Linked DNA regions of Aquitalea magnusonii. Each later gene encodes a partner of the first gene's protein in a complex. Links are inferred from orthologs where the notes say so. Each region holds a gene or a part of one and is shown on either strand. Other genes may lie near its edges. The genes, in order: xseA and DLM_RS12770.

Region 1 (6,794 bases):
CACATTGGGATTGAACATGTCTGGTGCTGCCTGAAACGGGTGTGCCACCGTCGCCATCGGCACCTGGGTTTCGGCCATCAGCGCCGCCAGCCTGTCGATCAGCGCCGGGTCGATCAGCGGCTCGTCGCCCTGCACGTTGACCACGATCTGCTCTGCGGGCCATTGCATGCACAAGGCAACTTCAGCCAGACGATCGGTACCGCTGGCATGATCTTGCCGCGTCATCACCGCTTCGATGCCATGTACGGCACAGGCCTGCAGGATGTCATGGTGATCTGTAGCCACCACCACCTGGCTGGCATGACTGCGTGCAGCCTGCTCGGCCACCCGCACCACCATGGGCTTGCCGGCCAGATCGGCCAGCGGCTTGCCCGGCAAACGACTGGATGCCATGCGCGCCGGGATGACGACGGAAAAACCGCTCATTTCACTTCTTCTTCCGCAGCCAGCTCACGCGCTTCGGTCTCCAGCATCATCGGGATGCCGTCCTTGATCGGGAAAGCCAGACGGTCGCCCTTGCAGATCAGCTCCTGCCGGGTCTTGTCGAGTACCAGCGGGCCCTTGCACAGCGGGCACACCAGGATATCCAGAAATTTAGCGTCCATGTCTTATCTTCAATCGGGAAAGTAGCCAGCCGGCAAGATCCGGCGTCAGCTGAGCCGTCACCGGCAAGACCCATAGTCTAGCACGCTGCGCCGCATCATGAATCACTCCCCGCAATTTCACCGCATCTTTGCTGGTGACGATGACCGGCATGTCTCCAGGCGGCAAATCATCCGGGGTGAAAGCATGGTGATCGGGGAAAGTCAGGCACTGCTGCAAGGTGAAGCCCAGTGACTGCAAGGTAGCGAAAAAACGCTCGGGATGGCCTATACCCGCCAGTGCCAGTACCGGTTGACCGGCCAAGTCCTGCACCGCGCAAGTCTGTTGCGGCAACGCCAGAGACTGTAGCTGCTGGGCTGCCAGCCGCATGGCAAAACAGGGGATGTTGCGCGGCAAATGCAGTGCGTTACCAACGCCATTGACCACGATGGCATCGACAGCGGCCAGCCGCGCAGCAGGTTCGCGCAACGGGCCGCCAGGCAACAAGCGACCGTTGCCCAGGCCACGCTGCCCATCCAGTACCACGACTTCAAGCGTACGCGCCAGACGATAATGTTGCAGGCCATCATCGGTAAGAATCAGTTGCAAATCAGGCTGCAGTTTCAGCAGATGCCGACCAGCCGCCACCCGGTCGCGCCCCACCACCACCGGTGCTCCGCTTGCCGCCAGCAGTAAGGGCTCGTCCCCAACCAGTCCGGCCGGGCTGTCCACCGCCACCAGTGTTGCTTGCCGGTGGCTGCCGCCATAACCCCGGCTGATCACCCCCACACGCACGCCACGGGCTTGCAGATCGGCCAACAAGCTCAGTGTCAGCGGTGTCTTGCCGACGCCACCGACATTGATGTTACCGATGACCACAAGAGGAACAGGCAAGCGATAACTGCGCCACACACCAAGGCGATAGCCGGCACGGCGCAGCGCAGAAACCAGTGCAAACAGCCCTTCCAGCGGAGCCAGAAGGGCTGTCAGCCACCATGTCGGTTGATACCAGTGGCGTTCGATCAATTGACTGAGTCGACTCACGGCGTGGTGTTCTGCGTCGCGAATGTCAGCTGCAACAAACCGGCGGCACGGGCAGCCTCCATGACGCTGACCACCGCCTGGTGCGTCGCCTTGGCATCGGCATTCACCACGACAACCGGATCTTTCTTGCCGGCTGCCGCATCACGCAACTGCGTTTGCAAGCCAGCCTTGTCCCCTGCCGCCAGCTTGCGCCCGGCCACTTCCATTTCACCGCTGGCAGCCACCGCCACGGTAATCGGCGTGGCCACTTGCTGGCTGGTATCCCCCTGCGCACTGGGCAGATTGATTTTCATCTCGGCAAACTTGGAATACGTGGTGGTAACCATCAGGAAGATCAGGATGACCAGCAGCAGGTCAATCATCGGGATGAAGTTGATTTCCGGCTCCTCCCGTTGCCGGCCGCGGCGGAAATTCATGGCTGGCTACCATTCTGGCGTTCGCCGTGTACAACTTCCACCAGCTTGACTGCCTGGGCCTCCATCTCCACCAGCAGGCCATCCACACGGGCACGGAAGTGACGGTAGAACATCATGCTGGGAATGGCCACGATCAAGCCAAATGCGGTGTTGTAAAGCGCGATGGAAATGCCATGCGCCAGTTGCTGCGGGTTGCTGGAGCCACCGGGGGCCTGGGAGCCGAAGATTTCGATCATCCCGATTACCGTTCCCAGCAGGCCCAGCAAGGGTGCCATGGCCGCAATCGTGCCCAGTGTATTGAGGAAACGCTCCAGGTGATGCGCCACCACCCGGCCTTCGTCTTCAATGGCGTCTTTCATCACTTCTCGGCTGACACTCACATTGCGCAAGCCGGCAGCAAACAATTTGCCAAGTGGTGAATGATTTTGCAGCAGTTGCAGCAATTCGGACGAGGCACCGGCGCGGCGGAATTCGGCTACGGTCTGCGCCAGCAAGCCCTCCGGAACAATCAGCGAGGCGCGCAAACTGAACAGACGCTCGAAGATGATGGCCAGCGAAATGACCGAGGCCAGTATGATGGTCCAGATCGGCCAGCCGGCCGCTTCAACAATTGACCACACGAAACATTCTCCAAAGCTGTAGCTAAACGCTAAACTTTAGCGGTTGCCAGACTTCTCGGCAACCATGGCCCATGATCAGGCGGCGGCAAAAAAAGCTTTTTCGCAAGCACCTGCAAGAAAATTCGCTAAGCTTCGATTTTCTAAGGAAAATTTGCCGACATCCACAGATGCTGTGGATAACTTTGTTGATAAGCTTGTGTACAGACAAGCCGAATGCAGCGCCAACGCCTGTTCCACACCATTGCCCGCATTTTGCACAAATAACGCAGGCCATTGTTTTTAAAAGAATTTTATTAAACCGGAAAATACCATTCTTCTACCTTGTCGGACAATTTACAGACGACAAAAAACGGTATTTTCTGCTGTGGATGACTTGACAAGCATGAATTTCAATAGCACGGCAAATGACGTAATCAGTGTTTCTTCGCTTAACCGCATGGTAAGAGACCTGCTGGAATCCGGTTTGCCACCGATGTGGATTGGCGGAGAAATATCCAATCTGACCTTGGCAGCATCAGGCCACGCATACTTCTCACTCAAAGATGCCGGCGCACAGATTCGCTGCGTGATGTTCCGCCACAAACTATCCCTGCTGCCCTTCAGGTTGGCAGAAGGCATGCAGGTGGAACTCAAGGGACTGGTGACACTGTATGAAGCGCGCGGTGATTACCAGATCAATGTCGACACCATGCGCTCCGCCGGCCTTGGGCGCCTGTACGAAGCCTTCGAGAAATTGAAAAACCGGCTAAATGCAGAAGGTTTGTTTGATGCGGCACGCAAGCGGCCACTGCCTGTTCATCCCGCAGCCATCGGCATTGTTACCTCGCCTGCCGCCGCTGCATTACGCGACGTGGTCACCACGCTGCGTCGGCGCATGCCTACCATCCCGGTCATTCTTTACCCCGCCCCGGTGCAAGGAGAAAGCGCAGCCCGCCAGATTGCCAGCGCCATTGAACAAGCATCACAAAGGCAGGAGGTTGATGTGCTGATCGTCTGCCGTGGCGGTGGCAGCATTGAAGACCTATGGTCATTCAATGAAGAAATCGTTGCCCGCGCAGTGGCCGCATGCCGGATTCCCATCGTCAGCGGTGTTGGCCACGAAACCGACTTCACCATCTGCGATTTTGTTGCCGACCGCCGCGCTCCCACGCCCACTGCGGCAGCAGAACTGGTTTCTCCCAACCAGGAGCAACTACGCCAACAACTGGAACAAGGCAAGCGTGGTCTGGAACGCGCACTTGGGCGCTTGCTGGTCGACAAATCCCAGCGCCTGGACTATCTGGCACGCCGCCTGAGCCACCCTGGCGACACCATGCGCCGACAAAGCCTAAGCCTGCAACAGGCGCAGTCCCGGCTACAACGCGGACTGGACAATCTGTTTGCCCGCCGTCGCTTCAGTCTGCAACTGGCCAACAGCCGTCTGCAGCGACACCAGCCGCAGTTGACGCAGCAGCAAGATCAGCTCAAGCAACTGGGCAGACAGTTGCAACGCAATATCCGCCAGCTTTTGCAGCACAGGCAACAAAACTTGCAGCAACTGGCGGTAACGCTGGAAGCGATGAATCCCGAAGCGGTGCTAAGCCGGGGGTATGCCATTGTGCAAAAGCGCGATGGCCAGGCGGTAAAATCGCCACAGGAGTTGCTGAATCAGGAAAGAGTCCTGCTGCGCCTGGCAGAGGGTGTGACCGAAGCAGTGATCGACCATCCGCAGGGTGCGCAGCCAGAGCTGCCATTCTAAGCGAGCGCCAACGCCTGCCTGGCTTGACAGGGCCGGGCATTTTGTTGAGCATAGAAATCAAACAACCGTTTGAAATTTCTATATGAAACCATCACCGCGCCTGCTCAAGACCCTGATTAACCTGTGGCCTCCCTTCCTTGGTGCCGGCATCAAGGTTCGCCACATCGCAGCGGACTGGAAACAGATTAACGTACAGCTGCGTCTGGGATTGACCAATCGCAACTATGTGGGCGTGCATTTTGGTGGCAGCCTGTACGCCATGACCGATCCGTTTTTCATGCTGATGCTGATGCAATCACTGGGACGTGACTACGTGGTATGGGATAAGGCAGGAGCCATTGAGTATCACAAGCCGGGCAAGGGCGTGGTGACGGCCTGTTTCACTCTGCAGGACAGCCAATTGCAGGACATCCGCCACCGCACCGCCGGGGGCGAGAAGTATCTGCCAGAGCTGACAGTGGATATCCGTGATGAAGCCGGTGATATCGTGGCTACCGTCAACAAAATCTTGTATGTAAGACGCAAAAAAGGCCGCTAAGCGACCTTTAAGCGACCTTTTTTCATGAGCAAACACTGACAGGAAGATCAGTCGACAAAGCCACAGAATACTTCACGCATCATCTTCAACACTTCCAGCGTACGAATATCACCAACCCGGTAATAAACCCGGTTGGCATCCTTGCGCGTGCGCAGCACACCTTTGTCGCGCATGATGGCCAGATGCTGGGAAATGTTGCTCTGTGAGGTTCCCACCTGCTCCACAATATCCTGCACACTGACTTCCTGGTCGCCCAGTACCGAGATGATCTTCAACCGCAAGGGATGTGACATCGCCTTCATTGCCCGCGAGGACTGTTCGATCTGGTCATCATTGAACAGCAAGCTCTGCTCCTAAGTAGTTTGCAATGCGTATTTATATTGGTTTGACTACGGTACAATACTAACTAAAAAAATCAATACCATCAAGAATTTCTAATATTCTGATTGTGGACATCATGACAGCTATCACACCCGTTTTACTCCTCATTCTCGACGGCTTCGGACACCGGCTGGAAGGTGACGACAACGCCATCCTGCATGCCAACACCCCCACCTGGGATGCGCTCAAACAGCAGTATCCCTACGGCGTGATTGATGCCTCGGAAGGCTTTGTCGGCCTGCCCAAAGGACAGTTCGGCAACTCCGAAGTGGGCCACCTCAACATCGGTGCCGGGCGGATTGTTCAACAGGACATCAGCCGAATCGATTGCGATATCGAAGAGAACCGCTTCGAGCAGAATCCGGTCCTGCAGCAGGCCATTCAACAAGCCAAGGGTTCGGCACTGCATGTGATGGGCCTGTTGTCCGATGGCGGTGTTCACAGCCATGAAAATCACATTTTCGCGCTGATCCGTGCCGCCCAGGCTGCCGGCGTTCCGCATATTTACGTGCATGCCTTCCTGGATGGCCGCGACACCCCGCCGCGCAGTGCCGAAACCTATCTCAAGCGTCTGGATGAAGTGCTGGCCAGTTGCCCGGCTGCCCGCCTGGTTTCCGTCACCGGCCGCTACTGGGCCATGGACCGCGACAAGCGCTGGGAACGCGTGGAACCCGCCTATCGCCTGCTGGTGGAAGGCGAAGGCCTGCACCATGCGGACAGCGGTCTGCAAGCGCTGGCAGCCGCCTATGCCCGTGATGAAAACGACGAATTCGTTGCGGCAAGCGGCATTGGCGCTCCGGTCAAGATGCAGGATGGCGATGTCGCCATCTTCATGAACTTCCGCGCCGACCGTGCGCGCCAGCTCACCACAGCCCTCACCGACCCGGCCTTCAATGGTTTCAGTGCGCGGCAGCCCAAGCTGGGACAGTTTGTCACGCTGACGTCCTACGGCGAGGCCTACAGCAACCCGGTGGCCTATGCCCCGCAAAAGATCAGCAACGGCTTTGGTGAATATCTCGCCGGGCAGGGCCTGAAACAGCTACGCATTGCCGAGACCGAGAAGTATCCGCACGTTACCTACTTCTTCAACGGTGGCGAAGAGCAGGTTTACCCCGGTGAGGACCGCATTCTGGTGCCTTCCCCCAAGGTGGCAACCTATGACTTGCAGCCGGAAATGAATGCTCCGCAAGTCACCGATCACATTGTTGAAGCCATTGCCTCCGGCAAGTACCAGGCCATCATTTGCAACTACGCCAATGGCGACATGGTGGGGCATACCGGCAAGTTCGATGCCGCGGTCAAGGCAGTGGAAACGCTGGACGCCTGCGTCAAACGCTGCGTGGAAGCCATGCAGGCGGCAGGCGGCGAGGTGCTGATTACCGCCGACCATGGCAACTGCGAACAGATGTACGATGCCGCCCACCATCAGCCGCATACCCAGCACACCCTGGACAAGGTGCCCTTCCTGTATGTAG
Region 2 (6,588 bases), 2.5 Mb from region 1 along the record:
CAGGATGACGGCGGTAGCCAGATTGAGCGACAGCGGATTGGCGCGTGCTTCGCGGGCATAAATCAGGCTGGTGGCGGTGGAGGAAACCAGCCCGCCCAGAATGCCCAGCAAGGGGCCGCCCACGCGCTGGCCGAGAATCTTCACGGCCAGATAGCCGGACAGGCTGATGCCCACGATCAGCGTCACCATCAGCCATACCTGATGCGGGTTCACCGCCTGATACGGGCCGAAGGTGCGGTTGGGCAGCAGTGGCAGCACGATGAAGGACAGCGCGGCAAACTGCAGCAGCGACAGCAGGTCGCGCCGTTCCAGCTTGTGGGTGAGGCCGGTGAGTTCCGGTTTCAGGTAGAGCAGGGCGGTGGCGACAATACCCACCGCCACCGCGACACCGCCAAAGCCATGCCATACCAGTGCGCCCAGGCAATACACCACCAGCAAGGAAACCACGGTGGTGGTGCGCGGCTCGGTCTTGTCGCCGTCGGCGCAGCGTTCCGGCAGAAAGCCAAACGAGGCCACCGCCAGCAGGCCGACGGTTTGCAGCAGCACGCCATGCGATGCCGCGTCCAGCATGGCGGCCAGGGTGCCCAGCACGGCAGTCAACGGAAAAGTGCGGATGCCGGCCAGGGTGTGGTGCTTGCGCTCGCGCTCCACCCCCATCAGCAGGCCGATGGCCAGACTGGTGACAAACAGCGGCAGCGCCTCGAACGGGCTGCCTGTGAGATTGAGCCAGCTTGCCAGATCAAAACCACCCATGACTTCCCCTTGTTCAGTTTGGCGCGGCTAAGCAAAACCTTGCTGCAGCCTTGCGCCTCCTTGCCGTACTGCTGGCACTGCCTGCGTCGGCGCGCCTGGCCCCAGGGGCGCTACGCTGTTTTTCTTGGCCGCTGTTGTGACTATTGGGGCAACCAGTTGCGGATACTCGCCTCGATGCCGCTGGCGTTGAGGCCGCAATCGGCCAGCAATACCGTGGGGTCGCCATGTTCAACATAGTCGTCCGGCAGGCCCAGCAGCAAGGCAGGCTTGACGATGCCCATGGCCTGCATGGCCTCCAGACAGCCGGAGCCGGCACCGCCCATCACCACGTTTTCTTCCACGGTGACGATGTAGTCATGCTTGTCGGCCAATTGGCGGATCAAGCCGGTATCCAGCGGTTTGACAAAGCGCATGTCGGCCACCGATGCATCCAGCGCCTCAGCCGCCGCCAGTGCCGGTGCCACCATGCTGCCAAAGGCCAGAATGGCCACCTTGCCCTGGCCGCTGCGGCGCAGCACGCCCTTGCCTACCGGCTGGGCGCTCATTTCCTGCTGGATGTCCACGCCGGGGCCGACGCCGCGCGGGTAGCGCACCGCGGTGGGGCTGTTCATGCAGAAGGCGGTGTACAGCAGTTGGCGGCATTCGTTTTCGTCGGACGGGGCCAGCACCGTCATATTGGGAATGCAGCGCAGGAAGGAAATATCGAAGGCACCGGCGTGGGTGGGGCCATCGGCACCCACCAGACCGGCGCGGTCGATGGCAAACATGACCGGCAGATTCTGCAGCGCCACGTCGTGGATCAGTTGGTCGTAGCCGCGCTGCAGGAAGGTGGAGTAAATCGCCACCACCGGCTTGGCACCATCACAGGCCAGACCAGCAGCAAAGGTAACGGCGTGCTGTTCGGCAATGGCCACGTCGAAGTAGCGGTCCGGGTGTTCCTTCTCGAAGCGCACCAGGCCGGAACCCTCGCGCATGGCCGGGGTGATGCCCACCAGGCGCGCATCCAGCTTGGCCATGTCGCAAATCCAGTCGCCAAACACCTGGGTGTACTGCGGCTTGCCACCACTCTTGCCACCGGCCAGGCCGTTGGCCGGGTCGAACTTGGTGACGCCGTGGTATTTCACCGGGTCGTTCTCGGCCAGCTTGTAGCCGTGGCCCTTCTTGGTGACGATATGCAGGAACTGCGGCCCTTTCAGGCTGCGGATGTTCTTCAGCGTATCCACCAGCACGTCCAGATCGTGCCCGTCGATCGGGCCGATATAGTTGAAGCCGAATTCCTCGAACAGCGTACCGGGGGTGAAGAAGCCCTTGACGTGCTCTTCCACCTTGCTGGCAATTTCCTTCAAGGGCGGGGCCATGCCCAGCACCTTGCTGGAGCCCTCGCGCATGGCGGCGTAGAAGCGGCCGGACATCAGCTTGGCCAGATAATTGTTCAGCGCGCCGACATTGGGCGAAATCGACATGTCGTTGTCGTTGAGGATCACCAGCAAATCGGTATCCATCGCCCCGGCGTTGTTCAGCGCCTCGAAGGCCTGACCGGCGGTCATCGCGCCATCACCGATGATGGCCACGCACTTGCGGTCCAGCCCCTGCATCTTGGCCGCCGCCGCCATGCCCAGCGCCGCACCGATGGAGGTGGACGAATGGCCGACGCCAAAGGTGTCGTAAGGCGATTCCTCGCGCTTGGGAAAGCCCGCCAGCCCGCCTTTCTGCCGCATGCTGCCCATGCGCTCGCGGCGGCCGGTGAGGATTTTGTGCGGATAAGTCTGGTGGCCCACGTCCCATACCAGACGGTCGTCCGGGGTGTTGAACACATAGTGCAGGGCGATGGTCAGCTCGATGCTGCCCAGGTTGGAGGCAAAATGGCCACCGGTCTTGCTGACCGTATCGACCAGGAATTCGCGCAGTTCCGTCGCCAGTTGCGGCAGTTGCTGGCGGCCCAGCGCACGCAGGTCGGAGGGCTGATGAATGGTGTCGAGCAGCGGAGTCATTGTTGTGCTTCTGCGGTTAAAACGAGCGGGCCACAATGTAGTCGGCCAGTTGTTTCAGTCTATCGGCAGCCGGGCCAAAGTCTTCCAGCGCGGCAAAGGCCTGCTCGCGCAGCTCGCGGGCAAACTGTTTGGCCTCGGCCAGACCCATCAGGCTGACGTAAGTAGGCTTGTCGTTGGCGGCGTCCTTGCCGGCGGTTTTGCCCAGCGTGGCGGTATCGGCTTCGCAGTCCAGTACGTCGTCCACCACCTGAAACGCCAGGCCAATGCGTTTGGCAAAGATATCCAGTTGTTCGGTCTGCTTTGCGTTCAAGGGCTGACCGGCCATCGCGCCCAGCAGCACGGCGGCGCGAATCAGCGCACCGGTCTTCAGCATGTGCATGAATTCCAGCTCGGGCAGGTTCAGCGTCTGGCCCACGCTGGCCAGGTCAATCGCCTGGCCACCGGCCATGCCGCCATGGCCGGAAGCGCGCGCCAGCAACTGGCACATGGCCAACTGGCTGGCCGGGCTTACGCCTTCCATCGGGGTGGCAATCAGCTCGAATGCCAGGGTTTGCAGCGCATCACCCACCAACAGGGCGGTGGCTTCGTCGAACTCCACATGACAGGTGGGCTTGCCACGGCGCAGCACATCGTCGTCCATACAGGGCAGGTCGTCGTGGACCAGCGAATAGGCGTGGATCATCTCCACCGCCGCCGCCACGCGTGCCAGGTTTTCCGCGCTGGCACCGCTTAATTCGCCTGCGGCAAAAGCCAGCAGCGGACGCACCCGCTTGCCGCCTTGCAGCGTGGCATAGCGCATGGCCTGATGCAGGCGCTGCGGCAAGGTGTCCGCCGAGGGCAGAAAGCGGGTGAGGGCGGTTTCCATGGTTTGCTGGATCTGCGTCATCCAGCCGATGAAGGATTCATTGGCCATTACTGAGGTCCAGCGGTTTGAGTTCGTCGTTTTCCAGAATTTTCAATTGCTGCTCGGCGTCAGACAGCTTGCCCTGGCAGAACTTGATCAGCTCAATGCCTTGCTTGTACGACGCCAGCGCCGTTTCCAGCGGCACATCGCCGCCTTCCATCGCCTGGATGATGTCCTCCAGCTGCGCCAGCGCGGTTTCAAAGCTGGCCGGGGCTTTGGCGGATTTCGCCATGGCGTTTTCCTTGTCGCAAAATCGGTAGTCGGCCATTTTATTCCATTTCCACGGCAACACGATATTTTTGTCAGGCTGGCAGGCCGCAGCGAAACCGCTTTAGCAATGCCGTCAGGATGGTGTAGGGTTGCGCCTGTTTGCCTGATTTCGACGAGGTTGTGACGTGTCCCACCCCCCTTGCATTCTGATTACCGGCTGCTCCAGCGGCATTGGTTACCACACGGCAAAACTGTTCGCCCAGCGTGGCTGGCGGGTGTTTGCCAGTTGTCGCCGTGCCGAGGATGTGGCCCGGCTGCAAGCCGAAGGGCTGGAAAGCCTGCAACTGGATGTCACCGACAGCGCTTGCATTGAGCGCGCACTGCAAGCCGTGCTGCAGCAGACTGGCGGGCGGCTGGATGCCCTGTTCAATAATGCAGGTTTCGGCCAGCCCGGCGCGGTGGAAGACATCCACCGCCAGGCCATGCGCGAGCAGTTTGAAACCAATCTGTTCGGCCCGTGGGAACTCACCAATGCCGTGCTGCCCGTCATGCGCGCCCAGGGCCATGGCCGCATCATCTATAACAGTTCCATTCTGGGGTTTGCCGCCATGCGCTGGCGCGGCGCCTACAACGCCAGCAAGTTTGCCATGGAAGGCATGTGCGACACCCTGCGGCAAGAGCTGCACGGAACCGGCATTTTTGTCTCGCTGGTGGAGCCGGGGCCGATTGAAAGCCGCTTCCGCCCCAATGCCCTGCAACGCTTCTTGCAGAATGTGGATGTGGCCGGCAGCGTGCATCGCGAGGAATACGAACGCCAGTTAGTACGCCTTAAAAAAGAAGGCCACGCCGCACCCTTCACCCTGCCCGCCACCGCCGTGGGCGAGGCGGTATGGCAGGCGGTCAGCGCCAGCCGCCCCAGGGAGCGCTACCGCATCACCAAACCCACCAAGGTGTTCTGGGTGCTACGCCGCGTGCTGTCCACCCGCGCTTTTGACTGGGCGCTGCGCAAGGCGGTGTAAGGCTGTGGAATGATGGGGGGAGCTGAAGTCCTGACGTGGTCAGCCTGCTCGCTTACAATCAGCCTTCCCCTGATGGACACCTTACTACTGCCATGATCGTTGCTTGCGGCCTGTTATTGGCCGGTTACTCAATATTCAGTTGCCTGCTGCTTGTCATCACGCACTTTCGCCCCGGCAGTTACCCGGATCAGCCCCATTCACGCCAGATGGGCATCGCTTTCTTGTTGACACTGGCAGTGCTGCAGGGGGTGCATGCTGCCTTGTTGCTTGGCTATCCCGATGCCTTGGCATCCGTGCTTTATCGGGCCTGTTTGTTTGCCGCCGCGCCCTGTTTCTATTTCTACAGCCATCCCTTACTACACCCGTCATTGAGCAAGGGCAGCCTGTGGCGCAAATGGCCGCACCTATTGCCTGTATTGCTAGGCACAATGCTGCCATTTGCACTGGCCTTCCCCCTGGCTTTTGCCTTGGGCATGGCGTATCTGCTGTGGTTTGCCCGTTCCATCTATCGACTTCGCGCAGAACGTGAATGTTTTCAGCGTGAACTGCTGCTGGTAGGGGGGGTAGTGCTGATTGCAGCCCTGGTTGCCCTGGCCGGTTTGCTGCCCACGCGCATTCATACAGCGCAATTTTTTGCGCTGTATTCCTGTGCCATCGGTATGGCGTTGTGGTTGACGCAATTGACCTTGGGCTTACGTCCGGCCATGCAGGAAGACATTGTTGCCGCTGCCAATGAAGCCTATCGCACCAGCACCCTCGGCAATGTGGACTGTGAGCGGGTACAAGCCAGGCTGGAGCAGTTGATGCGTGAGGAACGGCTGTACCAAAATGCAGAGCTTAGTTTGCCGATGTTGGCTCAACAGCTGGGATTGGGCGCACATCAATTATCAGAGCTGCTCAATATCCGCCTGGCCAAGGGCTTTTCACGTTATTTGCGTGAACAACGCGTGGCCGCTGCCTGCACCATGCTGCTGGCAGAGCCATCGGCATCGGTACTGTCGGTTGGCCTGAGTGTTGGTTTTGCCTCGCAATCAAACTTTTATGAAGCATTCCGCGAGATCCAAGGCATGACGCCGGGTAGCTATCGAAAGCTGATGAGTGCCGAAAAAACAGCATGAAGTGCTTCTGTTTTATCATTCCGGATTAAATAAATGCTTCTGTTTGTGCCGAGCGGAAGCTTTGCCTGCTAGTAAAAATCATGATGAGGGCTCCTGAACACACCTGAGGAGCTCAAGATGGCCGACATTCTTCCCCTGCTGTTGAAATGCCTGTTAAGCCTCGTCATCAGTACAATTGTCATCCGCATCCTGCAACGTCATCTGGCCGCCTTGCTACAGCGCCTGTGCCAGGACGCAACTGCCGCTGCATTCTGGCGCGACTATACCTGGCTGACCCTGGCCATGGTGCCGTTGGTACTTCTCATCATCAGCGATTGGCTATTCTGGGATGCCGACCTTGTCGACAGCCTGCGTGTCAGTCTGCTGTCAATCTTTGGCGGCTTGCTCTTTTGCTTAATAAAAATTAAGCGCCATATCGACCGTTTCATTGCCATCCCGGCGCATGATGCCAGTACTGCGTCCAAGCAGGAGTCTAGGGCATGAAGCTTCTCCTCACGGGTGGGGATGGCTTTATTGGCCGTCACCTGCATGCACGCTTGCAAGCCGCAGGACACTGCACACGCTTGCTTTCCAGACGCCATGGCTGTGACTTT

What was found.
Region 2: the proteins of xseA (region 1) and DLM_RS12770 are in contact, whole or in part, in a cryo-EM structure (PDB 8TXR), measured with the Escherichia coli proteins. The link is inferred for Aquitalea magnusonii from one-to-one orthologs.

The regions. Positions count from the first base shown.
Region 1 is NZ_AP018823.1:229,319-236,112, reverse strand. The notes cover bases 2,359-5,222. They hold xseA (exodeoxyribonuclease VII large subunit), read left to right. Parts: upstream 2,359-3,044; coding sequence 3,045-4,400; downstream 4,401-5,222. Other genes in these bases: DLM_RS01165 (ArsR/SmtB family transcription factor), read right to left, coding at 4,986-5,222; DLM_RS01170 (DUF4442 domain-containing protein), read left to right, coding at 4,483-4,938; DLM_RS01180 (MotA/TolQ/ExbB proton channel family protein), read right to left, coding at 2,359-2,662. In the rest of the region: kdsB (3-deoxy-manno-octulosonate cytidylyltransferase), read right to left, coding at 1-426; DLM_RS01195 (Trm112 family protein), read right to left, coding at 423-605; lpxK (tetraacyldisaccharide 4'-kinase), read right to left, coding at 595-1,626; DLM_RS01185 (ExbD/TolR family protein), read right to left, coding at 1,623-2,042; more of DLM_RS01180, read right to left, coding at 2,039-2,358; more of DLM_RS01165, read right to left, coding at 5,223-5,282; gpmI (2,3-bisphosphoglycerate-independent phosphoglycerate mutase), read left to right, coding at 5,396-6,794. UniProt on the Escherichia coli protein: Bidirectionally degrades single-stranded DNA into large acid-insoluble oligonucleotides, which are then degraded further into small acid-soluble oligonucleotides.
Region 2 is NZ_AP018823.1:2,685,771-2,692,358, reverse strand. What follows is about bases 2,264-4,921. They hold DLM_RS12770 (exodeoxyribonuclease VII small subunit), read right to left. Parts: upstream 3,881-4,921; coding sequence 3,647-3,880; downstream 2,264-3,646. Other genes in these bases: DLM_RS12765 (SDR family NAD(P)-dependent oxidoreductase), read left to right, coding at 4,044-4,877; DLM_RS12775 (polyprenyl synthetase family protein), read right to left, coding at 2,761-3,657; dxs (1-deoxy-D-xylulose-5-phosphate synthase), read right to left, coding at 2,264-2,744. In the rest of the region: DLM_RS12785 (MgtC/SapB family protein), read right to left, coding at 1-753; more of dxs, read right to left, coding at 894-2,263; DLM_RS12760 (helix-turn-helix domain-containing protein), read left to right, coding at 5,099-5,995; DLM_RS12755 (hypothetical protein), read left to right, coding at 6,113-6,478; DLM_RS12750 (NAD-dependent epimerase/dehydratase family protein), read left to right, coding at 6,475-6,588. UniProt on the Escherichia coli protein: Bidirectionally degrades single-stranded DNA into large acid-insoluble oligonucleotides, which are then degraded further into small acid-soluble oligonucleotides.